Regions from separate parts of the Streptomyces sp. NPDC006393 genome, predicted to be linked through region 2. Evidence: riboswitches for the same ligand, from Rfam matches in the RefSeq annotation. Region 2 holds a riboswitch; each other region holds the start of a gene.

Region 1 (11,250 bases), on a different contig from region 2:
GTTCTACGTGCCGTTCCTGGCCACCTTCGTGGCGATGATGCTCACCGCGGACGACGGGCCCTTCCGGGTCCTGACCTTCCTGATCCTCACCGTGGTCAGCGACACGGGCGCGTACGCCGTCGGCTGGCGCTTCGGCAAGCACAAACTCGCCCCCCGCATCAGTCCCGGCAAGACCCGCGAGGGCCTGTTCGGCGCGGTGACCTTCGCGATGGTGGCGGGGGCGCTGTGCACGCAGTTCCTGATCGACGACGGCGCCTGGTGGCAGGGCCTCGTCCTCGGCCTCGCCGTCGCCGCCAGCGCCACCCTCGGCGACCTCGGCGAATCCATGATCAAACGCGACCTGGGCATCAAGGACATGGGCACCCTGCTCCCGGGCCACGGCGGCATCATGGACCGCCTGGACTCCCTCCTGCCGACGGCCCCGGTGGTGTGGCTGCTCCTGGTGCTGTTCGTCGGAGGCAGCTGACGACCGCGCCTCCCCCCGGGCGGGACCTGCCACTAAGGTTTCCGCTCATGGGGCGGGCAAGGCTGGAGAAGGACGGCACCTACCACGGCGACCTGCCGTGCCGCTGGTGCGAGGCGCTCATCGCGCAGGGCGGGCGGCGCCGGCCGCGGCGTTACTGCAACGGCTGGCACCGGACGAAGACATACGCGTCCTGGTTCGTCACCGCCATCGCCGGCATCCTGTCCTGACCACCCGCGCCGCACCGGGAGCTGCGGCTACGTCACCGGATTCTCGATCAGCGTGACCCGGTTGCCGTCCGGGTCGTGGACCGCGGCGAACCGCACCCGCTGGGCGCCCGGCTGGATCTCCCCGACCCGGATGCCCCGGCCCGCGAGCTCCGACAGCGCGCCGTCCAGGTCGTCCACGACGAGGTTCAGCAGCGTGGACCCGGCGTGCTCCGGCGACCGGAACACCTGGATCCAGACCCGGCGAACCGCCTCCGCCACATCGAGACGCCTGCGCCCGAGCAGAAGCTGACGGTCCAGCATGGCCAGGGCGAGCTGTCGCGCGGCGAGGCTCATGACCGGATCATGCCACCTCGGACCGACGACGCCCGACCGATGAGAAGCTGACAGGCGCTCTGTCGGACCGGGAGCAGCGACGAGGCGGCCGGGTGGTCGCTGAACATGGAGGCGAACACGATGGCGCGGTACCTGATCTCGTTCGACGACGGATCGATGACCTTCCCCGAGGAGGACTTCGCGGCGGTCGGCGAGGCCTCCCACCGGGTGGTCCAGGAGGCCAAGGACGCAGGTGTCTGGATCTTCGGCGCCGGGGTGGAACGTCAGCAGGCGAGCCTCGTGGCCACCGACGGCACGGTCACGGACGGACCGTTCCCCGAGACCAAGGCGGTCGTCGGCGGTTTCTCGATCATCGAGGTCCCCTCGCGCGAGGACGCGCTCATGTGGGCTGCGAAGATCGCCGAGGCGTGCCGGTGCGCACAGGAGGTGCGCGAGATCATGTACGACCCCGAGAGCTGAGCCCCCGATCCGCGGATCCACCACCTGACGCCCGCTCCGAACACCGCAGGCCCAGGCAAGAGGTCGTTTCCCTCTCCCTGGGCCTTCAGCCGTTCCTGGTACGGGTTCAAGCCTGCGGCAGCACGCTCAGCGCTTGAAGGAGCCCTTGGTCTGTTCCTTCGCGCCCCGCATCTTGCCTCGTGCTTCGAGAGCGGCGCCTTTCGCCGCGAGGGCTTCTTTGTGCATCGCGTGGGCCGCCGTCCGCACGGTCTTTCCGACGATCTGTTCGGCCTTTGCCTTGGCCCGTTCTCCGGCGCTCATCTCGTACCTCCGTGAGTCTCACTGACCGTGTGCCCCTTGAGGCAGGGGGTGAAGCCACCCTTGTGGGCCGGCCGCCGTCGCTCAGTGGCGACCACTGACGCCCATGGGCTTCGTCAGCCTTGCCGGCGGGCGAGACCCGTGATCAGTGGACCGGCTTGTGGCGTCCGTTCTACGGGAGTGACGCATACAGGCGTCCTGATTCCCACTTGCTGTCAAACTGCGTCTTGAAGAAGTCGTACCACCCGGGATCGTTCTGCCGAGTGACTGTAAAGGTTGGCCGCTGCCAATGGTCCGCCCGGAAAGTCGCGATTCGCATGACAATTTTCCCATGTCTGGCTGACGGATCGGAAGCGATGACCGTGTTGTGAGGAACGTAACTGAGGGTCTTGATCTCCAATTTTCCAGCTATGGGTCCTTCGATCGGTGCAGCCAGTCTTCTGAGGTTGGCCTCCAAGTTGGAGCTGAGTTCGTCTGCACTATGGTTCTCTGCCTCGCTGGCCGCGACAGTCATGGCCGTGCTATGCGGTTCAATCACGAGAATTTTGATATGCAGACCTTTGGTGACGGCTCTCCTGATCTCATCCGCGTATGAGACAAGGTGTATTCCGAGCGTCCAGCCGTGAAGCCATACTTCTCGCGATGACGAGATCATCTCCCTGATCTCATCCCTGTCGTCAACCTCGGAGAAGAAGCGATCTGCGCTCGGTCGGTCTTTGATTTCAGCCAGAGACTGATTGATCTTTTCACCCTGTGAGCGCAACCTCAAAAGAGATATGGCTACAAGGGCCAGGATTGCTAGAATTCCGGAGGTTATTACGTTCTGTGAGGCGTTCCCCACCAGGCCTAGAACGCCGAATGTAACCGCCGCTCCCAGGGTTACGTAGAGATCCAAGCTGCGTATAGCAGTATGTATCATGATCGAAAACCTAGGACCCATGTTCCCCCCACGTAGCGGGCCTTCTCCGTAAGGGTTCTCTCCAACGTGGCATGCCGCGAACCATGGAACAGTGCGCGCGGCCCTGTCTGTGAAGCCTGCACCTGGAGAGCTGACAGCGCCGGGCCCGGGCCGTCCCCTGACAGGCGCCGCCCGCAGATGACCACCCCCACCCCGCTCCGGCCTGGGGCCCCGGAGATGATCTGCGACACTGGTACCACCATGCCCAAGCCCGGAGAACTCACTTTCGTCGCCCCGCGCGGAGCCAAGAAGCCGCCGCGGCACCTTGCCGATCTCTCGCCCGCCGAGCGCAAGGAGGCCGTGGCCGCGATCGGTGAGAAGCCGTTTCGTGCCAAGCAGCTCTCGCAGCACTACTTCGCGCGGTACGCGCACGACCCGGAGCAGTGGACCGACATTCCGGCCGGATCGCGCGTGAAGCTGCAGGAGGCGCTGCTTCCCGAGCTGATGACGGTCGTGCGGCATCTGTCGACCGACCAGGGGACCACCCGCAAGACGCTGTGGCGGCTGTTCGACGGCACGCTCGTGGAGTCGGTGCTGATGCGCTACCCGGACCGGGTGACCATGTGCATCAGTTCGCAGGCCGGGTGCGGGATGAACTGCCCGTTCTGTGCCACCGGCCAGGCCGGACTCGACCGGAATCTGTCGACCGCCGAGATCGTGCATCAGATCGTGGACGGGATGCGGGCGCTGCGGGACGGCGAGGTGCCCGGGGGACCGGCGCGGCTGTCCAACATCGTCTTCATGGGCATGGGCGAGCCGCTCGCCAACTACAACCGGGTGATCCGTGCCATCCGCGCGCTGACGGACCCCGAGCCGGACGGGCTGGGGCTCTCCCAGCGCGGGATCACCGTCTCCACGGTGGGCCTGGTGCCGGCGATCCACCGGTTCGCCGACGAGGGCCTCAAGTGCCGGCTCGCCATCTCCCTGCACGCCCCCGACGACGAGCTGCGCGACACCCTCGTTCCCGTGAACACACGGTGGAAGGTGCGGGAGGTGCTGGACGCCGGTTTCGAGTACAGCGCGAAGTCCGGGCGCCGGCTGTCCATCGAGTACGCGCTGATCCGGGACATCAACGACCAGGCCTGGCGCGGCGACCGGCTCGGCCGCCTCCTGAGGGGCAAGCCGGTGCACGTCAATCTGATCCCGCTCAACCCGACCCCCGGCTCCAAGTGGACCGCCTCCCGCCCCGAGGACGAGAAGGCGTTCGTCGAGGCGATCGCGGCGCACGGGGTGCCGGTGACCGTCCGGGACACCCGCGGCCAGGAGATCGACGGGGCGTGCGGTCAGCTGGCGGCCACCGAGAGGTAGCCGGACGGACGGTGGCCGGACGACGGCCGGACATTGGTCCGTCGACGGCCGGACGGTGGCCGGTCGATGGTCGGGTGGTGGCCCGTCGACGGCCGGGTGGTGGCCGGGAGCCGGACGGGCGGTAGTCTGTGGGCGTTCATATCTTCATATTCCGACAGGGGAGCGCCACAGCGCTGAGAGTGCGGCACCGGCCGCAGACCCTCTGAACCTCGCCCAGGTCATTCTGGGTAGGAAGTTCGGTCATCACTCGAGCTGTTGCGCCCTGCCCGGGCATCCTCGCGGATCCCGGGCAGGGCCGCGTCTCTTCCTGGCCAACCCCCAGGAGGACATCCAGTGCACAACAAGACGTTCGTCGCCGTGGCGGTCGGACTCGGCCTCGTCACGCTGTCCGCGTGCGGCTCGACCGACGGCAAGGGGACGTCAAAGGCCGCGGACTCCAAGACCGTGACCCTCGTCAGCCACAACTCGTGGGCCGTCTCCAAGAACGTGCTCCAGGACTTCGAGAAGAGCTCCGGCTACACCGTCAAGGTCCTCGAGGACGGCGACGCCGGCCAGGCCGTCAACAAGGCCATCCTCACCAAGGACAACCCGCAGGGCGACGTCTTCTTCGGTGTCGACAACACGCTGCTCTCCCGCGCCCTCGACAACGGCCTGTTCCAGCCGTACCAGGCCAAGGGCTCCGACCTGGTGCTCCCCGAGTACCGGGTCGACGAGGCCGAGCACCGGGTCACACCGATCGACTCCGGCGACATCTGCGTCAACTACGACAAGAAGTACTTCGCCGACCACAAGCTGGCCCCGCCGGCCTCCTTCGACGACCTCGTCAAGCCGCAGTACAAGAACCTGCTCGTCACCGAGAACGCCGCCACCTCCTCGCCCGGCCTCGGCTTCCTGCTGGGCAGCGCCGCCAAGTACGGTGACGACGGCTGGCAGGACTACTGGAAGAAGCTCAAGGCCAACGGCGTGAAGGTCGTCGACGGCTGGGAGCAGGCCTACGACCAGGAGTTCTCGGGATCCGCGGGCGGAAAGAAGGCCAAGGGCGACCGTCCGCTCGTCGTCTCCTACGCGTCCTCGCCGCCCGCCGAGGTCGTCTACGCCGACCCCAGGCCGAAGACCGCGCCGACCGGGGTGGCGTACGGCACCTGCTTCCGGCAGATCGAGTACGCGGGACTGCTCAGCAACGCCCGGAACACCAAGGGCGGCAAGGCGTTCCTCGACTTCCTGCTCACCAAGCGGTTCCAGGACGACATGCCGCTGAACATGTTCGTCTACCCGGTGACCAAGGGCGCCCAGGTGCCTGCGGAGTTCACCGAGTACGGCCCCCAGGCCAAGGACCCGGAGACCATGGCCCCCGACAAGATCGCCGCCGACCGTGATCAGTGGGTCAAGTCGTGGACCTCGCTCGTCCTGAAGTAGCCGGCGGCAGGGACCGTACGGGCGGCCGCAAGGGGAACGCGGCGCGGCTCGGCCTGATGGCCGTGCCCGTCGCGTTCTTCGCGGTGTTCTTCGCCTACCCCGTCGCCGCGATCGTCCGGCGCGGTCTGAAGGACGACGGGACCTGGCACGTCGGGCGGATCGTGGACGTGCTCGGACAGTCCGACATCCGGCACGTGCTGTGGTTCACCACCTGGCAGGCGCTCGCGTCCACCGCGCTCACCCTGCTGGTCGCGCTGCCCGGCGCGTATGTCCTGGCCCGCTTCGACTTCCCCGGCCGCCAGGTCCTTCGGGCCGTGGTCACCGTGCCGTTCGTGCTGCCCACCGTCGTCGTCGGCACCGCCTTCCTCGCCCTGGTCGGGCGCGGGGGGCTGCTCGACGAGCTGTGGGGTCTGCGGCTGGACACCACGGTGTGGGCGATCCTGCTGGCCCATGTCTTCTTCAACTACGCGGTCGTCGTACGGACGGTGGGCGGGCTGTGGGCCCAGCTCGACCCGCGGCAGGAGGAGGCCGCCCGGATGCTGGGCGCCTCGCCGCTGACGGCCTGGCGCAAGGTCACCCTGCCCGCCCTGGCCCCGGCCCTCGCCGCCGCCGCGCTCATGGTCTTCCTGTTCACCTTCACCTCCTTCGGCGTGGTGCAGATCCTCGGCGGCCCCACCTTCTCCACCCTCGAGGTGGAGATCTACCGGCAGACCTCCGAGATCTTCGACCTGTCCACCGCCGCCGTGCTGACCATCGTCCAGTTCCTGGCGGTGGGCGCGATCCTGGCCGTGCACGCCTGGACCGTACGGCACCGGGAGTCCGCGCTGAAGCTGGTGGACGCCTCCCTCACGGCCCGCCGTCCGCGCGGCGCGGGCCAGTGGGCGCTGCTGGCCGCCGTCCTCGCCACGATCGCCCTGCTCCTGCTGCTGCCGCTCGCCGTGCTGGTGCAGCGCTCGCTCACCGCACCCGGCTTCGGCTACTACCGGGCGCTGACCGACGCCGACGGCGGCACCTTCCTGGTCGCGCCGATCCACGCCATCGGCGCCTCCCTGTCCTACGCCGCCGCCGCGACCGCCGTCGCCGTGGCCGTGGGCGGCCTCGCCGCGGCCGCGCTCGCCCGCCGGGACTCCGGCCGGATCGTGCGCGGCTTCGACGCGCTGCTGATGCTGCCGCTCGGGGTGTCGGCCGTGACGGTCGGCTTCGGCTTCCTGATCGCGCTGGACGAGCCGCCCCTCGACCTCAGGCAGTCCTGGATCCTGGTCCCGCTGGCCCAGGCCCTGGTCGGCGTGCCCTTCGTGGTGCGGACCATGCTGCCGGTGCTGCGCGCGGTGGACGTACGGCTGCGGGAGGCGGCGGCCGTGCTCGGGGCGTCGCCGTGGCGGGTGTGGCGGGAGGTCGACCTGCCGATGGTGCGGCGGGCGCTGCTGGTCGCCGCCGGATTCGCCTTCGCGGTGTCACTGGGGGAGTTCGGGGCGACCGTGTTCATCGCCCGGCCCGACAACCCGACCCTGCCGGTCGCCGTGGCCCGGCTGCTGTCACGGCCCGGCGACCTCAACTACGGGCAGGCCATGGCCCTGTCGACGATTCTCATGGTGGTGTGCGCGGTGGCGCTGCTCGTCCTCGAACGGCTGCGCACCGACCGGAGCGGGGAGTTCTAGATGCTGTTGGGCCTTCAGGCCGCGACCGTCCGCTTCGGCGGGCGGGCCGCGCTCGACGCCGTCGATCTCACGGTCGCCGAACACGAGATCGTGTGTGTGCTCGGACCCAGCGGCAGCGGCAAGTCGACGCTGCTGCGGGCGGTGGCCGGACTCCAGCCGCTGGACTCCGGGCGGGTGCTGCTCGACGGGCGGGACCGGACGGGGGTGCCGGCGCACCGGCGCGAGGTCGGCCTGATGTTCCAGGACCATCAGCTCTTCCCGCAGCGGGACGTGGCCGGGAACGTCGGTTTCGGGCTGCGGATGCGCGGCGCGCCGAAGAGCGAACGGGCCGCCAGGGTGGAGGAGTTGCTGGAGCTGGTCGGGCTGCCGGGCGCCGGCGCCCGGGCCGTGGCCGCGCTCTCCGGCGGTGAGCAGCAGCGGGTGGCGCTCGCCCGCGCTCTCGCGCCCCGGCCCCGGCTGCTGATGCTCGACGAACCCCTCGGCCAGCTCGACCGCTCGCTGCGCGAACGCCTCGTCGTCGAACTGCGGGAGCTGTTCGGGCGGTTGGGCACCACCGTGCTGGCCGTCACCCATGACCAGGGCGAGGCGTTCGCGCTCGCCGACCGGGTGGTGGTGATGCGGGAGGGCCGGATCGCCCAGTCCGGTACGCCCCTTGAGGTGTGGCAGCGGCCGGCGGACGCGTTCGTGGCCCGCTTCCTCGGCTTCGAGAACGTCGTCGAGGCGAGGGTCGAGGGGGAGACGGCGGTCACCCCGTGGGGCAAGGTTCCGGTGCCCGGGGACGCCCCCCAGGGCGCCCGCACCCTCGTCGTACGGCCCGCCGGTGTCCGTCTCGTGCCCACCGACGAGGGCCTGCGCTGCCGGGTCGCCGCGCGCGCCTTCAAGGGCACCCATGTCGCCGTCCACCTCCAGCCGCAGGACGCGCCGCGCCTGGAGGCGGCCTGCCCGCTGCGGTCGGCACCGGAGGTCGGGGACGAGGTCGGCGTGGAGTTCGACCCGGCCGACGTCGCGGTGCTCGGCTGATCACACGGCCGGCGTGAACGCCTGTGGCCCGCCCCCGGGTTCGGGGACGGGCCACAGGCGGCGTACCGAGGCGTCCGGCGTCCGGACGCAGGCGTGTCAGCGCCCGCTGTTCGCTCCGCGACGGCGCAGGCCGAAGAAGACCGCGCCGCCGCCGACGACGACCAGGGCGGCCGCGATGCCGGCGATCAGGCCGGTGTTGGAGTTCGCACCGGTCTCGGCGAGGTTGGAGTCACCGACCGCGGGCGAGGGAGCGTTGCTCACGGCGCCCGCGGGAGCGGTGCTGCTCTGCGACTCGGACGGGGCCGGAGTCGGCGTGCCGGGCTTGGACGGTGTCGCCGACGACGCCGACGGGGTCGGGGTGGCCGGCTTCGACGGGGTGGCCGGTGCGCTCGGCGTGGCCGGCGCGCAGGCCGTGGACGGGGTGGTCAGGTTGGGGCTGATGTCCTCGTCGACCAGTTTGCCTCCGGCCTTGACGTGGATGCGGTAGACGGCGTTCGGCTGCCAGTCCTCGGCGAAGGTGACGGTGGTGCCCTGGGCGGAGCCCTTGACCGTCTGTTCGCCGATCTTCTTCGCGTCGGCGCCGTTGTTCTCGAGGAACACGGTGACGACCGCCGGGGTGCCGGACCGGTCCTTGTCGGTGACGACGATGACGCCCTTGCCGCCGTTGCACGTGGCTTCGGCGGAGAACTCGCTGATGTTGCACGCGAGCGCGTGGCCTGCGGCGCCGAGCGCGAGCGCGGCGGCCGAAGCGGCGACGCCCAGGACGCGCACGGAACGAGCGGTGCGGCGGGACAGTGATATGGACAAGATGGCCTTGGCCCTTCACGGGATGCGCGATTGCGGGGGGCTGAGGGGGCGTTGGGGCCGCCACGGAGGACGCGGCTGCCCCGGCACCCCCAGGAGGCTCAGGTCTATAAGCGCTCCGTCAGAACTGTCAACGCATATGCCCCGCACGGGCCTTGGCTTTGCCTTTTTATTAACCGCGCAGACGTTTGAAGGTGTTGGGCCGTCCAGGCGTCCCGCCGCCTCGCTCAGCCCTGCACCGCCGCCGGGTCCATCCACATGACCTCCCAGGTGTGCCCGTCGAGGTCGTCGAAGGCGCGGCCGTACATGTAGCCGTGGTCCTGGGTCTCGCCGCTCACGGTGCCACCGGCGGCGACGGCCTTGTCGACCAGCTCGTCGACCTTCTCGCGGCTCTCGGCGCTCAGACAGATCAGCACCTCGCTGGTCTTCCTGGCGTCCGCGATCTCCTTCTTGGTGAAGTCGGCGTAGCGCTGCTTGCTGAGCAGCATCGCGATGATCGTGTCGCTGATGACGACGCACGAGCAGTCGTCGGTGGAGAACTGCGGGTTGATCGTGTAGCCGAGCTCGGTGAAGAACTTCCGGGACGCGGCCACGTCGTCGGTCGCCAGGTTCACGAAGATCATCTGCTGGTACATGGTGGGTCTCTCCCGTCGGTGTGCCCGTGCACGTCGTGCGTGCCGTTCGATGGGGTAGACCGGGCCTCGTCGCGGAACTCATCGCCGGCGCGGAATCTTTTTCCGCGCCCGTCCGCCCGCGTTCGTCAGCGGGTCAGTCGGTCAGTGGGTCAGCCGGTCAGCGGTTCAGCGGCAGCGCGGCGAGGTCGGCGATCAGGAAGGTCAGCGGGGCGAAGACGGCCAGCAGCACGCCGGCGCGCAGGGCCGCGGCGGAGCGCAGCGTCGTGGCGGGCGCGCCGAGCCGCAGCAGGGCGGCGGTGACGTCGGCGCGGGCCTGCCGCGCCTCCACGGCGGCGGTGAGCAGGGTGGCCACGGTGCAGCCGGCCACCAGCAGCGCGCCCAGGGCGGTCAGCGGACCGAGGACGGGCGTGCTGCCCTCGTAGAGGACGCCCATGGCGTACGTCCCCGACGCCACCGCGCACACCACGCCCAGCGGGCGGCCGATGCGGCCCGCCTCCTCCATCAGGATCCGGCCGGCCAGGAGACGTACGGCCCCGGGCCCGGCCGCCTGGAGCAGCCGGCCGCACAGGTGGGTGAGGCCGGGGCCGGCGAGGGCGAGGCCGAGAGCGGTCAGCAGCCAGCCGACGAGCACCGGCGTGGAGTCGGCGGCGAGGCCGCCGGGGAGCGCCGTGGTGGAGGCCCCGGAGGGGTTCGGGGTGCGGCCCGCGTACGCCTCCGCGGCGAGGCCGGCGGCCAGCACGGCGATGCCCCAGGGGAGTCCGGTGGGCGGCCGGCGGGGCGGGAGGGGACGCTGAGGGTCGGCCTCGCCGGGTTCGGGGTCGTCCTCGGGCTCGGGGTCGTCCGCGAGGAGGACGTCGGACGGGGCGCCGGTCCGTCCGGCCGGAGAGCCGACCGCGTCCGCCGTCACCAGGGCGCTCCGGGCGGGCTGGGTGGCGCCCCCTTTCGCCTCCCGGGCCCGGGCCGGGGGCTTGGTCTCCCGGGGCCGCAGGGCCAGCGCCACCGCCGCGGACGCGAGCGCCGGGACGATCGCGAGCAGGATCAGGGTCCCCGGCACGGGCAGGGGGTCTCCCGCGGCGAGGAAGTGCGACGCGGCGCCGTCGAAGGGCAGGTCCGCGAGGCCGCCCCCGCGCAGTTGGAGGAAGACCAGCAGCGCGAGCAGGGCCCCGAACGAGCAGGCCAGTGCGGTCGTGGCCGCCGAGACGGCCATCAGGCGGCCGGGTCCGAGGCCGAGGGCCGACAGGGCGCTGCGGGGCCGGGTGCCGGGGTCGGTGCGGGCCACCGCGACCGCCAGGTACGCCGTGGCGGCCAGGGGCACCGCGCACCAGGACAGGCGCAGCAGCGCGGCGGACGGGTCGTCGGGGTGGCGGAGGGCGTAGGCGAGGCTGCTCAGCAGCAGGAAGCCGGTGCCCGCCGAGGCCGCCACCACGGTCAGGCGGCGCAGCTGGACGGCCGGGTGGGCGACGCGGGTCAGACGGAGAGCGAGCACGCGGCCCGGCCTTCCGTCGTGTCGCCGGCGGGGGGCAGGTGCACGGTCTTCACGCACCGTCCGTCCAGCAGTGCCACCGTGCGGTCGGCGAGGGCCGCGGTCTCCGGGTCGTGCGTGGCCAGGACGACCGTGATGCCGTGCGAGCGGGACGCCGTGGTGAGCGTGCGCAGCACATGGGCGCGG
Region 2 (7,504 bases):
TTCCCGGACAGGCCGCCCGCAAGCGGTGGCGGGCGGATAGGGTCCGGGCATCGACGTGGGGGCAGGACCCCCGCGGGCAGCGTTTCCCACCCGTGTCTCCCCGCACGGGCTGCCCCCTCGTGCTACGGGAGTGACCCTTGGCCACGGTTGACACCGCACCCGCAGGACCGCACGCGCCTCCTGGCCCCCGGACGCCGTCCCGTTCCCCGGGGCTTCCCGCACAGCCGCGCTCCGCGCCGCCGGTGGGGCAGTCCTATGCCGGGACGACGCTGGAGCAGCAGGACGCTCAGCCGCAGCAGACCCTCATCGGATCGGTGCAGCGCGCGATGCGCCTGCTGGAAACCGTCGCGCGCCACGAGTACGGAGCTCCGGCCAAACAACTGGCCCGTGAGACCGGCCTCGCCCTTCCCACCGCATATCACCTGTTGCGCACCCTGGTCCATGAGGGCTATCTGCACCGCGACCGGGGGCTGTTCTTCCTGGGTGAGGCGGCCGAGCGGCTGAGCAGCAGCGGAGCCGCGCAGAAACGTCGCACCACGATCGTCGAGACGCTCGCACAATGGCGTGATCTGATCGGTGCGCCCGTGTACTACGCGATGTACCGGGACGGCGAGATCGACGTCATGTGCGTCTCCGACACCCCGGCCGGTCCGGCGGTCGAGGAGTGGGCCGACTTCCGGGAGACCGGGCATGCGCACGCCATCGGCCAGTGCCTGCTGTCCCAGCTGGACGACGGCGCCCGCCGCGACCACCTCGACCGCTATCCCGTGCGGTCCATCACTCCGTACACGGTCCGTGACGATCACAGCTTTCTGCGGCGTCTGGAACGGATGCGCCGGATGCAGCCGGTGACGGAGCGGCAGGAGTACGCCCTGGGGACGGTCTGCGCGGCCGTTCCCATCACGGTGGGCGCGACGGCGGTGACGTTCGCCCTGTCGCTTCCCGCCCACCAGGACGACCGGCTGATGACCGCGGCGCTGCAACTGCAGCACGAGGTGGAACGGTGTGCCGGCGCCCTCGCGCTCGCTATCAGTATCTGAAAACTTACTCCTTGTGATCTGCTGTGTACGTTCAGCAAGATGCCACAGTGTCACGGGGATGATTCCCGGCCAGTCGACGGCAGATGACGGGGTAGCGATGCGCGAGTCCGTACAGGCAGAGGTCATGATGAGCTTTCTCGTGTCCGAGGAGCTCTCCTTCCGCATCCCGGTGGAGCTGCGGTACGAGACCTGTGATCCCTACGCCGTACGGCTGACGTTCCACTTGCCCGGAGATGCCCCCGTGACCTGGGCCTTCGGACGGGAGCTGCTGATCGACGGGGTGGGCACACCGTGCGGGGACGGCGATGTCCGGATCTCGCCCGCGGACGCGGACTCGCTGAGCGAGGTTCTGATCCGCCTTCAGGTCGGCGGCGACCGGGCGCTGTTCCGTTCCTCCACGGCACCTCTCGTGGCGTTCCTGGACCGCACGGACAAGTTGGTGCCGCTGGGCCAAGAGGGTGCTCTGGCCGACTTCGACGCGCACCTCGACGAGGCCCTGGGGCGCATCCTGGCCGAGGAACAGAGCGCGGGCTGAAGCGTTTCGGCAACGGGGCGTGTGCGGTGGCGTAACGCTTCACCGCGTACCCCGGTCACATGAAGCGACAGGAGATCCCGTCCCCCGGGGTCACCGCTTGCGGCGTCTTCCCCTGCCGCCGCGCGCGGGAGCCGGCACGCCGGGCATCGCGCGCCCGGGCATCGGCCCGCTCCCCGTACGGTCGGCCGAGACCACGAGTGCCGCGAGGGCGGTGGTGACCGGCACGGAGGCGACCAGGCCGATCGAGCCCACCAGCGTGCGGACGATCTCCTCCGCGACCAGCTCACTGTTGGCGACGGTCCCCACGCTGCTCTGCGCGATGGAGAAGAGCAGCAGCAGCGGAAGCGCCGCGCCCGCGTAGGCCAGGACAAGGGTGTTGACGACGGACGCGATGTGGTCGCGGCCGATGCGGATGCCCGCGCGGTACAAACCGCGCCAGCCCATCGCCGGATTGGCCTCGTGCAGCTCCCAGACCGCCGACGTCTGCGTCACGGTCACGTCGTCGAGGACGCCGAGCGAGCCGATGATGACCCCGGCGAGCAGCAGACCGCTCATGTCGATCGACGGGTACAGGCCATGGATCAGACCGGTGTTGTCGTCGGTGTTGCCGGTGAGCGCGGCCCAGCCGATGAACAGTGAGCCCAGGACGCCGATCAGCACCAGCGAGATCAGCGTACCGAGCACCGCCACCGATGTGCGGGCGGACAGGCCATGACACATGTACAGGGCGATCAGCATGATGGCGCTCGACCCCACCACGGCCACGAGCAGCGGGTTCGAACCCTGGAGAATCGCGGGCAGGACGAACAGGTTCAGCACCAGGAAGCTGACCGCCAGCGCGATCAGCGCCATGACGCCCCGCATCCGCCCCACGACCACGACGGCGAGCGCGAAGACACCGGCCAGCAGCGCCATCGGGAAGCGCCGGTTGACGTCGGTGACCGAGTACTGCAGTTCCTTCGGTGCGGAGGGTTCGTAGGCGACCACGACCTCCTCGCCCTGGTGCAACTGCCGTGACTGGTCCGGCTGCACGATCTCGGTGAAGGTACGCCCCTTGTCGTTGCCGGTGTCGACACGGACCGTGGCCTTCTTGCAGGTGCCGGTCGCCTGGGCTTGCGCGGAGGAGCCCTCGGCCGTCGAGGTGTCGCCGGTCGGCGTGTCCCCGGAGGCGTTCACCGACTTGCAGCTCACCGCCACCACCTTGGTGACCGTGGCCTGCTGCGTCTGCCGGTCGAAGCCCACACCGGTGCGCTGGTGCGACGGTGCGCCGCCGGGCCAGAGCACCACGAGCCCGACCACGACCGCGGCGGCGAACGGGATCAGGATGGCCGCGATGACCTTGCGGAGGTGCTGGGAGACGGGGGCGGCCGGTCCATGGCTGTGGCCGTGCGCGTGCGCGTGCCCGCCACTCCCGGGAGGCGGCCCGTGGGGGGACTGCTGTGTCGTGGTCACCGCCAGATCATCGCAAGAACGGCAGGGGCCCACTGTTCACCGCGCCACAAATGACGCTAGCGTGGAGACACCTTTGCACACGCGGGAGCTCGGAGCACCGGGCTGAGAGGGCGCTGACCTTCGTCTTTGCGATGTTTCACGTGGAACGAGTGATGTTTCACATGAAACGCCGGCAGACGAGAACCGCTGCGTCGACCGCCGAACCTGTTACCGGGTAATGCCGGCGTAGGGAGTAGGTCTCATGACCAACAAGGACGTACGCACGCCTGCCTCCGCTCAGGACGAGAAGTCCCAGGAGGCCGGGAAGTCCATCGGCTGGCACAAGGGGTATGTCGAGGGTTCACGCCCCGACCTGCGGGTGCCGGTCCGTCAGGTGCACCTCACCAACGGGCAGTCGGTCACGCTGTACGACACCTCGGGCCCGTACACCGATCCGCTCGTCGACACCGATGTCCGCAGGGGCCTGTCACCGCTGCGGGAGAACTGGATCATCACCCGCGGCGACACCGAGGAGTACGCGGGCCGTCCCGTACGTCCCGAGGACGACGGGATCAAGCACACCTCGCCGCGTGGGGGCCTGCGCAACCTCGACGCGGTGTTCCCGGGCCGGCCGCGCCAGCCGCGCCGCGGGCGTGGCGGCCAGGCGGTGACGCAACTCGCGTACGCGCGCCGCGGGGAGATCACGCCGGAGATGGAGTTCGTGGCACTCCGGGAGAACGTTTCTCCCGAGGTCGTCCGCGAGGAGATCGCGGCGGGTCGCGCGGTACTGCCGGCCAACGTCAACCACCCGGAGATCGAGCCGATGATCATCGGCAAGCGGTTCCTGGTGAAGGTCAACGCGAACATCGGCAACTCCGCGGTCACCTCCTCGATCGAGGAGGAGGTCGAGAAGATGACCTGGGCGACCCGCTGGGGCGCCGACACGGTCATGGACCTCTCCACCGGCCGCAACATCCACACCACCCGTGAGTGGGTGCTGCGCAACTCCCCTGTTCCCATCGGCACCGTGCCGCTCTACCAGGCCCTGGAGAAGGTCGACGGCAAGGCCGAGGAGCTGACCTGGGAGATCTACAAGGACACGGTCGTCGAGCAGGCCGAACAGGGCGTGGACTACATGACGGTCCACGCCGGCGTGCGCCTGGCGTATGTGCCGCTGACCGCGAACCGCAAGACCGGCATCGTCTCGCGCGGCGGCTCGATCATGGCGGCCTGGTGTCTCGCGCACCACAAGGAGTCGTTCCTCTACGAGAACTTCGAGGAGCTCTGCGAGATCCTCGCCGCCTACGACGTCACGTACTCCCTCGGTGACGGTCTCAGGCCGGGCTCCATCGCGGACGCCAACGACGAGGCCCAGTTCGCGGAGTTGCGCACGCTCGGGGAACTCAACCGCATCGCCGGGCGTTTCCACGTACAGACCATGATCGAGGGCCCGGGACACGTCCCGATGCACAAGATCAAGGAGAACATCGACCTTCAGCAGGAGATCTGCGATGAAGCTCCGTTCTATACGCTCGGCCCGCTGACGACGGACGTCGCTCCGGCGTACGACCACATCACCTCCGGCATCGGTGCCGCGATGATCGCCTGGTGGGGCACGGCCATGCTCTGCTACGTCACGCCCAAGGAGCACTTGGGCCTGCCCAACCGGGACGACGTCAAGACCGGTGTCATCACCTACAAGATCGCCGCTCACGCAGCCGACCTCGCCAAGGGACACCCCGGTGCGCAGCAGTGGGACGACGCCCTGTCCGACGCCCGCTTCGAGTTCCGGTGGGAGGACCAGTTCAACCTCGCCCTCGACCCGGACACGGCACGGGAGTTCCACGACGAGACCCTCCCGGCGGAACCCGCGAAGACGGCCCACTTCTGCTCGATGTGCGGCCCGAAGTTCTGTTCGATGAAGATCTCGCAGGACATCCGGCGTGAACACGGCACCAGCCGCGACGAGATCGAGGAGGGCATGGCTCGGAAGTCGAAGGAGTTCGCGGAGGCGGGGAACCGGGTGTACCTGCCGATCGCCGACTGAGCGCGGCGGAGCGTCACCGTGGTCGTACTGGTCCGGGGGCACCGCTTGTGCCTCCCGGACCAGCCGGTGCCGTAGCCGCCTGCCCCCGAGGGAGTCGGCCGGTGCGGCCCCGGTGCGCTGGTCACTCCGGCTGGTGTTCGGGCCCTCCGAAGTCCGGGCTGGTGAAGTCCGGGCTGGAGAAGCTCGGACGGGAGCTCGGGACGCCGTCGTCGGGGCTGCTGAAACCGGGCCGGCCGTAGCCGAGTTGCGGGATGCGGCCGCTCGGTGCCGAGGGGTCCGTACGGTGTGCGGTCGAGCCGGAGGCGGCGAGCGCGTCGCGCAGGAACGGCAGGATGCCGCGTTCCAGCAGGGCGTCGTGCCAGGCCTGCCTGGCCTGGGTCAGTTCCGCGCCCAGTTCGCCGTACGGTCCCGTCTCGGGCGACGGGCGGTTGCGCAGGGCGGTGAGCAGCAGCCCGATGCCCGCGACGACGATCGAGGCCGCGGTCACGGCGCCGAACACCCAGCCCGCCGTGACCATGGTCCGGGCGAAGGCGGGGGCCGGGTCCAGCATCTCCAGGATGTAGCCGACGAGCAGGAAGAGGGCCGCCGCGACTCCGGCGAGCACGGGGGCGAGGACCGCGACGACGGCGCCCGCGCCCGCGCCGGTGGTCTCGGCGACCTCGCCCATGGTGGCGGCGAGCCCGGTCGCGGCCCCGCCGGGCTCGGAGGAGCCGGTCTCGCCGGCGGACGACGGGGTGGATGGTGCGGGCCTGCGCAGTTCCTCGCGGATCTTCACGTAGTGGTGGTACTCGGCGGCGGCCGCCGCGGTGATCAGAGCGGTGGCGTTGAGCGCCATGGTGCGCAGTTGTTCGGCGTTGAGTCGCTGGCCGAGCGCGGCCAGTTCCGGGCGGTGTGGGGCGGAGCGCAGCGCCTCATCGAGGATCCGCTCGTATTCCTGGCGGTCCTCGCTCAACAGGTGCTGCGGAACGCTGTTCATGTGCATCCCCCGATGCTCCGTAGGGCTTGGGGCTCGCATGGCGGCGAGCCGTCGGGCAGAAACGGAGGGGAGCCTGCTACGGATAAGCCGATGGTAGAGCCGTGACGGCGCGCGGTGACAGGGGGTTTTCACAAATTGGGTGCCATTGGGTGCCCGGCCGTGCCCGGGGGCGGCGTGGGGACGCCCGCGCGGTGAACGGTCAGGAGTCCAGCGGAAGTTGCCGGACCAGCAGCTTTCCGGCCATGGTCACGCCGCCGTCCATCGCGATGGCCAGTCCGTCGGCGTAGACGTGCGGTCCCTCCACCACGGGGTCCGCGGTGTCGTCGCCGTCCTCGGAGCCGACGTGGCCCAGCAGGTAGGGAATGGGGCTGTGGCCGTGAACGATGCGGGTGCCGCCGTACGTATCGAGGAGGGAGCGCACGGCGTCGGCGCCGCCCTCGTCGCGGAAGGAGAAGCGTTTGGTGAATTTGCGGAACAGGTCCCAGCATTCGTCCGCGTCGTTGCGCGTGAGCGTCTCGCGGACGGTGTCGTTGACCTCTTCGATCGAGTCGCCGTAGTCGAGGTAGGCGGTGGTGTCGGAGTGCACGAGCAGATAGCCGTCGACCTCCTCGATCGCGTCGAGGCGGGCCATCCACTGAAGGTGGTGGTCCTGGAGGCGGTCCATGTCGGACTTCTGGCCGCCGTTGAGCAGCCAGGCGGCCTGGAAGGTGGCGGTGCCGGCCCCGGAGTTGACGGGTGTGTCGCCGAACCGTTTGGCGCCCAGCAGCAGCAGTTCGTGGTTGCCCATGAGGGCCTTGCAGTAGCCGCCGGCCGCGGCGGCCTCGGCGGACAGCCGCATCACGAGGTCGATGACGCCGATGCCGTCCGGGCCGCGGTCGGTGAAGTCGCCGAGGAACCACAGCCGCGCGGTGCCCGCGCACCACTGGCCGGCGGAGTCGACGAGGCCCTGTTCCCGCAGGGCGGCGACCAACTGGTCGAGATAGCCGTGCACGTCACCGACGACGTACAGCGGGCCGGGCCCGGTGGTGGGCTGGGCGGCCGGTGCGGGGGCCGGGTCGACGGTCACCCGGAGTGTGTCGCCGCGATTGATGACGGGAAGGTCGCGCTGGGTGGGCGTGTACGCGTCCGGGTAGCCGTCCTCGGCCGGCCGGAGGGTCTCGGCGGGGTGGGTGTTGTGGGCGTACGGGCCGGTCTCGTTCACATACGCGGGTACCCGGAAGTCGCGCAGCGTCGCCGTCCGCTCCACTTCGGGTCCCTGACCGGCCCCCTGAGTCATCGACCCCTCCACCATCGCGCCGCATCTGCACCGCTTCGGACTGCCTGGTCGCAGCGGCCCGCGGTGTCGTGGGCCCATCATAGGAATGCGAATCGCGCCATGTGATGACCCAGGGGTGGTGAATCGGAGCAGGACTCAGGTTCACCGCGGCTTTCGCCCCGATTGGGCCGTCTTCGGCGCTCCCGCGACCGGCTGTCCC
Region 3 (11,250 bases), on a different contig from region 2:
GAGTGCCGCAGCGACGCCACCGACCGCTCGACGGTCGCCTCGGTGTGCGAGCCGAAGTTGATCAGGTACGGCGCGTGGACGTACGCCGGTATCGACTCCGCCGCGCAGGCCGCGCGGAACTCCTCGTCCTGCCGCGCACTGCCCGCGGGCGTGGCCCAGCCACGCGGATTGGCGACGAAGACCTGCACGGTCTCGGCGCCCAGCGCACGGGCGTAGGACAGGCCCACGGAGTGCAGACCGCCCGCGACGGGGACATGGCTGCCCACGGGATTGCGGGAGCGGCCCGGCAGGGCCTCAAGGGCGCGGGGAGAGGGGGAGTGCTCACTGCTCACCCGTTCAGGGTGTCACGTGACCGGCGGGCGGCGGCCAGGGGCCGCCGTGATCCCGGTCTCCCCACCGCCGGCGATGACGGCCGTCACCTGATGGTGATCGTTATCGTCGAGCCCTTCGGCGCCCGCTCGCCGCCGTCCACCGACTGCTTCTTGACGGTGTCGCCGAACAGCCCGAGGATCCCGCGGTCCTCGTCGACCTTGAAGCCGGCGTCCTGAAGCGTCTTCTTCGCGTCGTCGACGCTGTCGCCCGTCACGTCCGGCACCTCGACCATCTCCGGGCCCTTGGACAGCGTCAGCGTGACCGTGTCACCCTCGGCGGCCTTGCCGCCGCCCGCCGGGGTCTGCGCGGCGACCTGCCCCTGGTCGTACTCGGAGTTGATCCGCTGCGGCGCGACCGTCACCTTCAGACCCGCCTCCTGAAGGTCGGACCTCGCCTCGTCCAGGTCCTCGCCGGTGACGTCCGGCACGTCCACCGGGCGGCCCTTGCTGACGACGAGCGCGATCGCCGAGCCGGCGTGCCGCTCCGTGCCCGCCTCGGGGTCCGTGCTGATTACCGAGCCCTTGGGGATGCCCTCGCTGAACGCCCGGCTCACCATGCCCGGCTCCAGCCCGGCCTTCTTCAGCAGGCCCTGCGCCTCACCCAGCGGGCGCCCCTTCAGGACGGGCACCTCGACCGTCTCCGGGCCGTCGGAGACGGTGAGCGTCACCGAGTCGTGGCTGCGGATCCGGGCGCCCGCCTCCGGGTCCGTGCTGATGACCGTGCCCCGCGCGACCGTGTCGCTGTAGGCGTGCTTGACGTCCTTGACCCCGAGACCGGCCTCGTCGAGCCGCTGCCGCGCCTGCGCCTCCGTCTTTGCCAGCAGCGGCGGGACCTTGGTGAACTGGCCGGAGTTGATGTACCACACGCCACCGCCGACCCCGAGGACCAGCAGGACGGCGGCGACCACGGTCAGCAGGACGCGCCGGGGCCGGCGGGCCGGACGCCGCGGCGCGGGGGGAGTCTCCAGGCGGCTGGTGCGATGGAGCGCCGCATGGTCCGCGGAGGTCTCGTCGTCCTCGTTCACGGGCAGGGGGCGCGGCACCGTCAGCGCCCGGGGTATGACGCTCGTACGGTCCTCGGCGTTGTCGTGGCCATCGGTGAGCGCCTGCGGCGGCACCGCGTCCAGCTGCTCCGCGCCGAGCGCCGAGCGGGCCTCGCGGACCCGCGCGAGCAGCGCCACCGCGTCGTGCGGCCGTACCTCCGGGTTGCGGGCGGTGGCCGTCGCCACGAGCTCGTCCAGCTCGTACGCGAGCCCCGGCACGGCGGCCGACGGCGCGGGCACGTCCTCGTGGAGGTGCTGGTAGAGCACCTGGGCGGGGCTCTCCCCCTGATGGGGCTTGCCACCGGTCAGCATCTCGTAGAGCACGACCCCGCACGCGTAGACGTCGACCCGGGGGTCGGCGGTGCCCTGTTCGATCTGCTCGGGGGCGAGGTAGGAGACGGTCCCGAGGACCGTGCCGGTGGTGTTCGTCACCGTGTTCACGGCCCGCACCAGACCGAAGTCGGCGACCTTGACCCGGCCGTCGTCCCCTATCAGGACGTTCTCCGGCTTCATGTCGCGGTGCACGAACCCGGCGCGGTGCGCGGCGCCGAGCGCGGCGAGCACCGGCTCCAGGATGTCCAGAGCGGCGCGCGGCTGGAGCGCCCCGCGCTCGCGCAGCACGTCGCGCAGGGTGCAGCCGGAGATGTACTCCATGGCGAGGTAGACGTACGACCCGTCGGTGCCCTGGTCGAAGACCTGCACGACGTTGGGGTGGTCCAGGCGGGCCGCCGACTTGGCCTCCCGTATGAACCGTTCCACGAAGGAGCCGTCGGCCGCGAGCGAGGGGTGCATCACCTTCAGGGCGAGGACGCGGTCCAGGCGGGTGTCCAGGCCCCGGTAGACCGTGGCCATCCCGCCGACGGCGATCCGCGCGTCGACGCGATAACGGCCGTCGAGCACCTGCCCGACCAATGGGTCCTGAAGGGTCGTATCCACGCAGGCGAGTGTACGAGCCACGACGGACACCCACCCCTCCCAGCCGGGTTCGGCAGCGCGACTGAAGCCGACCTGTGACGGTGCCGCCGCCGTCTGCGGGCAGTCGTGCGCCACGGAGCCTGCGGGCAGTCCTGCCGCACGCCAGCCTGCGGGCAGTCGTGCCGCAGGGCGGCACGGGTGAGCGCAGGGCGGCACCCACCCGAGCGGCAAGCGAACGACGCACCGCAACCCCACGAGCACCTAGAAAGCCGGCCGCTCCGGATCCAGCACGGCCAAGCCCTCCGCAGGAGAGGACGCCTCGGCGAAGTGCCGCTTGGGGATCCGCCCCGCCAGCCGCGCCATCCGCCCCGCCGCCACCGCGTGCCGCATCGCCTCGGCCATCACCGCCGGCTCCTGCGCCCGCGTCACCGCGGAGGCGAGCATCACCCCCGCACACCCCAGCTCCATGGCCAGCGCCACGTCCGAGGCCGTGCCGGCGCCCGCGTCCAGGATCACCGGCACGCGCGCGTGCTCGACGATCAGCTGGAAGTTGTGCGGGTTGCGGATGCCAAGACCGGACCCGATCGGCGAGCCCAGCGGCATGATCGCCGCACAGCCCACGTCCTCCAGCTTTCGCGCCAGCACCGGGTCGTCGTTGGTGTACGGCAGCACCGTGAAGCCGTCGTCGACCAGCGTCTCCGCCGCGTCCAGCAGTTCGATCGGGTCCGGCAGCAGCGTCCGCTCGTCGGCGATGACCTCCAGCTTGATCAGGTCGGTGCCCAGCGCCTCGCGCGCGAGACGGGCCGTGAGCACCGCCTCGCCCGCCGTGAAGCAGCCCGCCGTGTTGGGCAGCACCCGGATGCCCAGCTTCTCCAGCACCGACAGCACGGAGCCGTGCACCGAGGGGTTCACCCGGCGCATGGCGACCGTGGTCAGTTCCGTGCCGGACGCCACCAGGGCCCGCTCCAGCACGTCCAGGCTGGGCGCACCGCCCGTGCCCATGATCAGCCGGGACGCGAAGGACGTGGCACCGAGGACAAGGGGATCGTCGGCCATGGGTCAGCCTCCCTGCACCGCGGTCAGCACTTCGACGCGGTCGCCCTCGCTCAGGGTCGTGGACGGCCACTGCGCGCGCGGGACGACGGTCTCGTTGAGGGCGGCGGCCACCCCGGAGGGCGCCGCGGTCAGGCTCCGCACGACGGTGTCCAGAGCGGTGCCGGGCGAGAACCGGTGGGGCTCGCCGTTGACGGAGATGTTCATGCGGGCTGCTCCGTGAGGGCGGCGGCGAAGCGCCGCGGGGTGAAGGGACGGGCCTCGTCCGGGAGTTCGCCGGTGGCCAGGGCGTGCGCCATGGCGTCACCGGTGACCGGGGTGAGCAGCACGCCGTTGCGGTAGTGGCCGGTGGCCAGCAGCAGCCCGTCCAGCTCGGTCGGGCCGAGCAGCGGCGCGTTGTCGGGTGAGCCGGGGCGAAGCCCGGCCCGGGTCTCGGTCAGCGGCAGCTCGGTGATCCCGGGGACCAGTTCGTGGGCGTCGCGCAGCAGTTCGTACACCCCGCCGGCCGTCACCGTCGTGTCCCAGCCCAGCTCCTCGCTGGTGGCGCCGACGACCAGCTCGCCGCTCACCCGCGGCACCAGGTAGACGTGGCTGCCGCGCACCACGGCCCGCACCGTGCGGCTCAGGAACGGCGCGTACCGCTTCGGCACGGTCAGCCGCAGGACCTGCCCCTTGACCGGCCGCACCGGTGGCAGCACCTCGTCCGGCACCCCGGCCAGCTGCCCGCTGCGGCTGCCCGCGGCGAGCACCACCTGTCCCGCGCCGAGCTCCGTGCCGTCGCGCAGCACACAGCCGGCGGCCCGGTCCCCGCGCACGGTGAGCCGCTCGGCCCACGCGCGGTGGACGACCACCCCGGCCCGCTCGCACGCGGCCACCAGGGCGGCGGCGAGCCGTCGCGGGTCGATCTGGTGGTCGCCGTCGACCCGCAGCCCGCCGCGCACGCCCGGCGCGAGCATCGGCTCCAGGCGCCGGCAGTCCCGCCCGGACAGCCACTCCGACTCCAGGCCCGAGGCGCGCTGGAGGTCGTGCAGTTCCCGCAGGTGGGCGCGGTCGTCGGCGTCCAGCGCCACGGCGAGCGTGCCGCAGCGGCGGTAGCCGAGGTCGTGGCCGGTCAGCTCGGTCAGCTCGGCCGCGAAGTCCGGGTAGCGGCGGGCCGAGGCGAGGTTCAGCCCGAGCAGCGTCTGCTCGCCGTAGTGCAGTTCCGTGACGGCGGCCAGCATTCCGGCCGCGACCTGCGCGGCCCCACCGCCCGGTTCGGGGTCCACCACGGCCGTGGTGAACCCGCGCTGCGCGGCCCGCCAGGCCGTCACGAGTCCGATGATCCCGCCCCCGATGACGAGGACGTCTGACGTACGTGGCAACGACATGGGCGTCCAGCCCCTCCCTTCGCCGGCATGACCCGGATCAGGTTCGTACGGTCGGAGGCCGCCAGCCTCCCTCTCAGCCCGGTGCGTCCGGGCTCCCGCGAGTGCTTGTCGGAGGCCACCCTAGCCCCTGGGGCGGAGCACTCGTAAGGGAGCCTCTCGCATGCCCCCTGACCGACCGAACCGTCGGTGACTATGGTGATCAGGTGAGCGAGCAGACGCAGGAACAGGGCATGTCACAGCCGCGGCGGGTGGTCGTCGTCGGTGCGGGCATGGCCGGTGTGCAGACCGCGGTCGCCCTGCGCGAGCAGGGCTTCACCGGCACCGTCACGCTGATCGGCGCCGAACCCCACCAGCCCTACGACCGGCCGCCGCTGTCCAAGGCGGTGCTGCTCGGCAAGGCCGAGGGCTCGGCCTTCGACGTCGACTTCGAGTCGCTCGCCCTCGAACTGCGGCTCGGCTGCGAGGCGCTCGCCGTCCGCCCCGAGGCCCATGTGCTCGACACCTCCGAGGGGCCGGTGCCCTACGACGTCCTCGTCGTGGCCACCGGCGCCGAACCGGTCCGGCTGCCCGGCGCCGAGGGCGTCCCCGGCGTCCATCTGCTGCGCACCCTCGACGACGCCGAACGGCTGCGGCCCGTGCTCGCCGAGCAGCACGACATCGTGGTCGTCGGCGCGGGCTGGATCGGCGCCGAGTTCGCCACCGCCGCCCGCGAGGCGGGCTGCGCGGTGACCGTCGTGGAGGCGGCGGACCGGCCGCTCGCCGGGGCCCTGCCCGCCGAGGTGGCCGCGCCGATGACCACCTGGTACGCCGACAGCGGGGCCGAGCTGCGCACGCACGCGCGCGTGGAGCACGTCGAGCCCGGTGCGGTGGTGCTCGACGACGGCTCACGGCTGCCCGCGGGCGCCGTCGTGGTCGGCATCGGCGCACGCCCCGCGACCGCCTGGCTCGCCGGTTCCGGCATCGCGCTGGGGGAGCAGGGGGAGGTGCTCGCCGACGACCGTCTGCGCACGTCCGTGGCGGACGTGTACGCGGTCGGGGACTGCGCCTCCTTCCCCTCCGGGCGGTACGGCGAGCGGCTGCTCGTCCACCACTGGGACAACGCGCTCCAGGGTCCGCGCACGGTCGCCGCCAACATCATCGGCCTGACGCCCGCCGTCTACGACCCGGTGCCGTACTTCTGGTCCGAGCAGTTCGGCCGTTTCGTGCAGTACGCCGGTCACCACACGTCCGCCGACGCCACCGTCTGGCGCGGCGAGCCGTCCGGCCCGGCGTGGACGGTCTGCTGGCTGCGCGGGGACCGGCTGGTCGCCCTGCTGGCGGTCGGCCGGCCGCGGGACCTGGCACAGGGCAGACGGCTGATCGAGGCCGGCACGCCGATGGACCCGGAGCTGCTGGCGGACCCGGCCAGGCCGCTGAAGGCGGCCACGGCGTAGCGCCGCGGGGCGCGCCACGGGGCGTGTCGCGGGGTTTCGCGGGGGCGTCGCAGGGCGCCGTACGTGCGATGTTCTCCCGCGGGTTCTCCCAGGTGGACGGGCCTGACTTCCGACTGTCAGTGGCGGATGGCAGGCTTGGATCCGTGACCGAGATTGACGCGAAGATCGATGCTCTCGTCCCCGACTGGCTCACCCTGCCCGAGATCGCCGAGATGTTCGGCGTCGAGGTGACGAGGGTGCGGCAGCTGGTGAAGGAGGGCCAGCTCATCGCCGTACGCCGTGGTGAGAACCGCGCACTGCACGTCCCCGCCGCCTTCATCGACGGGGACAAGGTCGTCAAGGGCCTGTCCGGGACCCTGACGCTCCTGCGGGACGACGGTTTCACGGTCGAAGAGATGATCGAGTGGCTCTTCACCCCCGACCCGAGCCTGCCCGGCACCCCCGCGCAGGCCCTGAGCGAGAATCGCGGCACGGAGGTGAAGCGCCGCGCCCAGGCGCTCGCCGTCTGACCGGTACCGCCTGAACAACCCGATCCGGCGTACGGGCCACGGCCGGGCGGCCACGGCCGCTTCGCCACAGCCGCCCCGCCGCGGCCCGTACGCCCTCGACACACCGCGCCGACAACGCAGCACCGCACCCAACCGGGGGGATCCACCCATGCCCGTGCCCGCCACCGACACCGCCGCAGTCGCAGCCACCGCCCGTGACCGGCTCGCCGGCGCGCGCCTGTACCTGTGCACGGACGCCCGCACCCGCCAGGGCGACCTGCCCGAGTTCCTCGACGCGGTGCTGGCCGGCGGGGTCGACATCGTGCAGCTGCGCGACAAGGGCATGGAGGCGGGCGAGGAGCTGGAGCACCTCCAGGTGTTCGCCGACGCCTGCGCCCGCCACGGCAAGCTGCTCGCCGTCAACGACCGCGCCGACGTCGCCCACGCCGCCCGCGCGGACGTGCTGCACCTCGGCCAGGGCGATCTGCCGGTGCCCGCGGCCCGCGCGATACTCGGCGACGGTGTCCTGATCGGCCGCTCCACGCACGCCGAGTCCGAGGCCGCCGCGGCCGCCGTCCAGGACGGCGTGGACTACTTCTGCACGGGCCCCTGCTGGCCCACCCCCACCAAGCCCGGACGCCACGCGCCCGGCCTCGGCCTGGTCCGGTACACGGCGTCCCTCGGCACCGACCGCCCCTGGTTCGCCATCGGCGGCATCGATCTCGGCAATCTGGACGAGGTCCTCGACGCCGGCGCCCGCCGCGTCGTCGTGGTCCGGGCGATCACCGAGGCCGAGGACCCCGGCGCGGCGGCGGCGGAGTTCGCCAAGCGGCTGCGGCAGGATCCGCCGGACACCCTCTAGCCAGAGGGGGTCGCCGCGGACGGACGGCGGGAGGAGTGGTTCCCGCCCTCTTGTCCGGTGGTTGTCCGATGGGTGGACAAGAATCCGGCAATTCCGGCAAATTCCCGGCGTTCGGTTGGGGGACCGCCGCCCCCTGGCTAACCTGCGAGTATGGCCCTCGGCACCGCATCCACCAGGTCGGACCACGCCCGCACCGTGCGCGACATGCTCGCGACGGGCAAGACGACGTATTCGTTCGAGTTCTACGCCCCCAAGACCCCGAAGGGCGAGCGGAACCTGTGGAACGCGCTGCGCCGGGTCGAGGCCGTGGCGCCCGACTTCGTCTCCGTGACCTACGGCGCGGGCGGCTCGACGCGCGCGGGCACGGTCAAGGCGACCGAGGCCATCGCCTCCGACACCACGCTCACCCCGATCGCCCACCTCACCGCCGTCGACCACTCGGTGGCCGACCTGCGCAACATCATCGGGCAGTACGCCGACGCCGGGATCCGCAACATGCTGGCGCTGCGCGGCGACCCGCCCGGTGACCCGATGGGCGACTGGGTGCCGCACCCCCGGGGCCTGACCTACGCCGCCGAACTCGTCGAACTGATCAAGACCTCCGGTGACTTCTGCGTCGGCGTCGCGGCCTTCCCCGCGATGCACCCGCGCTCCGACGACTGGGAGACCGACGTACGCCACTTCGTCGACAAGTGCCGCGCGGGCGCCGACTACGCCATCACGCAGATGTTCTTCCAGCCCGAGGACTATCTGCGGCTGCGCGACCGGGTCGCGGCCGCCGGCTGCGACACCCCGATCATCCCCGAGGTCATGCCGATCGCCAGTGCGAAGACCCTGGCGCGGATCCCGTCCCTCACCAACGCCGCCTTCCCGGCCGCCCTGAAAGAGCGGATCCTCACAGCACAAGACGATCCGACGGCGGTACGCTCCATGGGCATCGAGTTCGCCACGGAGTTCTGCGCGCGGCTGCTGGCCGAAGGGGTGCCCGGACTGCACTTCATCACGCTCAACAACTCCACGGCGACGCTGGAAATCTACGAGAACCTGGGCCTGCACCACCCGCCGCAGGCCTAGACCGGCCGTATCCGCGTACGACAGACTGCGAAGCGGCCACTGGGAGAGGGGCGTACATGGGCTGGACGGTCCTCTACATCGCGTTCGGCATCGTCGCGCTGTGGCTGCTCGGTGAGGTGCTGCTGCAGTACAAGGCGCGCCTGCGCTGGCGGTTGCTCGCCTTCGCCGGCTTCCTGTGTGTCGTGCTCGGTGTGCTGATGCCGTCCGTGGTGGTGATCGGCCTGGGCGCGGCCGCGTTCGCGGTCGGGCAGACGTACGTCACGCTGTCCTTCCGCCGCGGCTTCGCCGCCGGCTGGGCGGTCAGGCACCCGAGTGGCGAAGCGCCCAAGCGCCGCCGCGGCAAGGCCGAGCGTCAGGACCCGGCTCTGGAGGACTCCGGCCTCGAAGCCCCCGACGGCGGCCACATCGGTGACGACGGCCCCCACGGTCAGGAAGCCACGGACGGTGCGGACGGCATGGGCAGCCCGGCCGGCCGTGACGGACTGGCGTACGGGTCCGACGACTACGACCAGGACGACGTCTTCGCCCCCGCCCGCGCCGCCGACCCCACGGCCGCCGAGACCACCGCCGTGTACCAGCCGCAGCCCCTGCCCGACGACACCGGTTCCTACGGCGTCTACGGCGACTCCCCGCAGCCGGCCGGCCTGCCCCAGGACCAGTACGCCACCGCGGCCCAGGCCACCGACCAGGGCTACGGGTACGACTACTCCGGCTACGGGCAGCAGGCCTACGGCTACGACGGCTCCGGCCAGCAGGGCTACGCCGCCTACTCGGATCCGTACGCCGGCACCCAGACCTACGGCGGCGCCTCCTACGACACCACATACGGTGGCCAGCAGGGTTACGGGCAGCAGGGCTACGGCGTCCAGGACCCGTACGCCACGGGCGGCTACGGCGGCGAGACCCCGGCCGGCGGGGTATGGGTCCCGCAGCAGCGCACCGACGACTCCTACGGCGGCGAACTCCCGCCCGAGCAGTCCTACCCGTACCAGGGCGACGGCCAGGGCGGCCAGGGCTACGGACAGGCGCAGCAGGGCGCCGGTTTCGACGAGCAGTACCGTTTCTGAACCGGTCCGAACCGGTCCGAATCGGTCCCGGGATGCGGGCACGTCCGCGCCCCGGCTCACTGCGAGCCGCGGAACTCCGGCCCCTCCACGACGAGTCCGGCCACCAGCGCACCCGACATCCCGGCGTGCGGCAGCCCGCCCCCCGGGTGCGACCAGCCGCCCACGGTGAACAGGCCGTCGATTCCCGTCGAGTTCGCCGGATGCAGCAGCCGGCCCCCCGCCGCGGCCAGCGACGGCGCGGGAACGGCCCCGCCCGCCGCGCCCGTTGCCCCGGCGATGTCGGCCGGGGTGCGGGTCTCGCGCCACAGGACGCGGTCGCGAAGCCCCGGCACGGCCCGTTCCGCGACGGTGATCATACGATCGGCCTGCGCCTCCAGGGCCTCCCCGCCGGCCTGTTCGCCCACCCCGGGCAGCAGCGCGGGAACCGTGGCCGTGAGGGTGATCGCCTCGTGCTCCCCGTCCGGGACCAGGGCCGGATCGCCGGGGCGCAGCACCGTGACCGTGGGCCGCGCGGGCATGCCCGGGGCCGTACCGAACAGGGCGTCCAGCTCCGGCTCGCGGTCCTCGGTGTGCACCACGGTGCGATGGGCCGTCCCCTCCGGGCGCCCGCCGCGCAGCGCCAGCAGCACGGTCAGGCGGCTAGGCAGGCCATGCCGGGCGGGCACCTGGCCCTCGCCGCGCAGGGTCGCGTCCCCCACGAAGCCGCTCAGCGTCTCCGGCGCCACACCGGCGACCACGAACTCCGCCTGAGCGGCGCCGCCTTCGGCGAACTCCACCCCCGTCGCCCGGCCGTCCTTCTCGACGATCCGCGCCACCTCGGTGCCGAAGACGAACTCGACCCTGCGGGCCACACACCGCTCGTACACCGCGCGCGCCAGTTCGCGCAGGCCGCCGCGGACGTACCAGATGCCGAAGGCGTGCTCCATGTACGGCAGCACGGCCGCGCTCGCCGGAGCGGTGCGCGGATCGAGGCCGTGGGCGAGCGCATGGCTCTCCAGGAGCGCGGCGAGACGCGGATCGCGCAGCTCCCAGGCGCCGACCTCGGCGAGCGTGCCGGCCCGCCGGGTGCGCAGCAGACGCTTGTGCGGAACCGCCGGATAGGGCTCGCGCTCGGCCAGCACGGACCAGTTGGGCCACAGCGGCTCCTCCAGGAGCGGCCGGCGGGTGCGGTCCCAGGCCTCGCGCGCCCGCACCAGGAAGTCGCCCCAGCGCTGCCCGGCGCCCGGCCCGAGTGCCGCGTCCAGGGCCGTGACGACGCCCGCGCGGGAGGCGTTGGGCAGCGACACCTCGGTGCCGTCCGCGAACAGGTGCCGCGCCGCCGGGTCGACCTGGACGAGTCCGACGCGGTCCTCCAGCGGTTCCTTGCCGGTCTTGACGAACAGATCGCGGTAGACCGCGGGCAGCGGGAGCAGCCCGGGCCCGGTGTCGAAGGCGAAACCGTCCCGCTCGAGGCGGCGCACCGCCCCGCCGTACGTCTCCGTACGCTCGTACACCGTCACCCGGTGGCCCGCGACGGCCAGCCGGGCGGCGGCCGCCATCGCGCCCATCCCGGCGCCGATCACCGCAATCCGTGCCAT

Evidence for each region. Region 2 has a riboswitch for thiamine pyrophosphate ahead of thiC (phosphomethylpyrimidine synthase ThiC). Riboswitches for the same ligand answer to the same signal wherever they lie in the genome.
Region 1: it holds a riboswitch for thiamine pyrophosphate, as region 2 does, so the genes downstream of both, ABZ484_RS11060 (thiamine ABC transporter substrate-binding protein) here and thiC (phosphomethylpyrimidine synthase ThiC) in region 2, are expected to answer to the same signal.
Region 3: it holds a riboswitch for thiamine pyrophosphate, as region 2 does, so the genes downstream of both, thiO (glycine oxidase ThiO) here and thiC (phosphomethylpyrimidine synthase ThiC) in region 2, are expected to answer to the same signal.

What each region holds. Positions count from the first base shown of each region.
Region 1 covers NZ_JBEXZD010000018.1:13,069-24,318, forward strand. The annotation lists gene ABZ484_RS11025 (phosphatidate cytidylyltransferase) at 1-466, shown strand, start outside; gene ABZ484_RS11030 (hypothetical protein) at 514-693, shown strand; gene ABZ484_RS11035 (hypothetical protein) at 721-1,026, opposite strand; gene ABZ484_RS11040 (YciI family protein) at 1,132-1,485, shown strand; gene ABZ484_RS11045 (hypothetical protein) at 1,612-1,785, opposite strand; gene ABZ484_RS11050 (hypothetical protein) at 1,955-2,677, opposite strand; gene rlmN (23S rRNA (adenine(2503)-C(2))-methyltransferase RlmN) at 2,942-4,048, shown strand; TPP riboswitch at 4,195-4,300, shown strand; gene ABZ484_RS11060 (thiamine ABC transporter substrate-binding protein) at 4,382-5,464, shown strand; gene ABZ484_RS11065 (iron ABC transporter permease) at 5,521-7,122, shown strand; gene ABZ484_RS11070 (ABC transporter ATP-binding protein) at 7,123-8,142, shown strand; gene ABZ484_RS11075 (LAETG motif-containing sortase-dependent surface protein) at 8,239-8,943, opposite strand; gene ABZ484_RS11080 (VOC family protein) at 9,174-9,581, opposite strand; gene ABZ484_RS11085 (hypothetical protein) at 9,739-11,067, opposite strand; gene ABZ484_RS11090 (ATP-binding cassette domain-containing protein) at 11,049-11,250, opposite strand, start outside.
Region 2 covers NZ_JBEXZD010000031.1:84-7,587, reverse strand. The annotation lists gene ABZ484_RS15500 (IclR family transcriptional regulator C-terminal domain-containing protein) at 243-1,040, shown strand; gene ABZ484_RS15495 (SsgA family sporulation/cell division regulator) at 1,138-1,575, shown strand; gene ABZ484_RS15490 (YibE/F family protein) at 1,666-3,027, opposite strand; TPP riboswitch at 3,099-3,276, shown strand; gene thiC (phosphomethylpyrimidine synthase ThiC) at 3,269-5,053, shown strand; gene ABZ484_RS15480 (hypothetical protein) at 5,175-6,035, opposite strand; gene ABZ484_RS15475 (metallophosphoesterase) at 6,229-7,320, opposite strand.
Region 3 covers NZ_JBEXZD010000006.1:71,678-82,927, forward strand. The annotation lists gene ABZ484_RS04855 (deoxyribonuclease IV) at 1-332, opposite strand, end outside; gene pknB (Stk1 family PASTA domain-containing Ser/Thr kinase) at 416-2,350, opposite strand; gene ABZ484_RS04865 (thiazole synthase) at 2,591-3,385, opposite strand; gene thiS (sulfur carrier protein ThiS) at 3,389-3,589, opposite strand; gene thiO (glycine oxidase ThiO) at 3,586-4,749, opposite strand; TPP riboswitch at 4,747-4,858, opposite strand; gene ABZ484_RS04880 (FAD-dependent oxidoreductase) at 4,953-6,182, shown strand; gene ABZ484_RS04885 (Rv2175c family DNA-binding protein) at 6,326-6,691, shown strand; gene thiE (thiamine phosphate synthase) at 6,840-7,532, shown strand; gene metF (methylenetetrahydrofolate reductase [NAD(P)H]) at 7,683-8,606, shown strand; gene ABZ484_RS04900 (hypothetical protein) at 8,663-9,673, shown strand; gene ABZ484_RS04905 (NAD(P)/FAD-dependent oxidoreductase) at 9,730-11,250, opposite strand.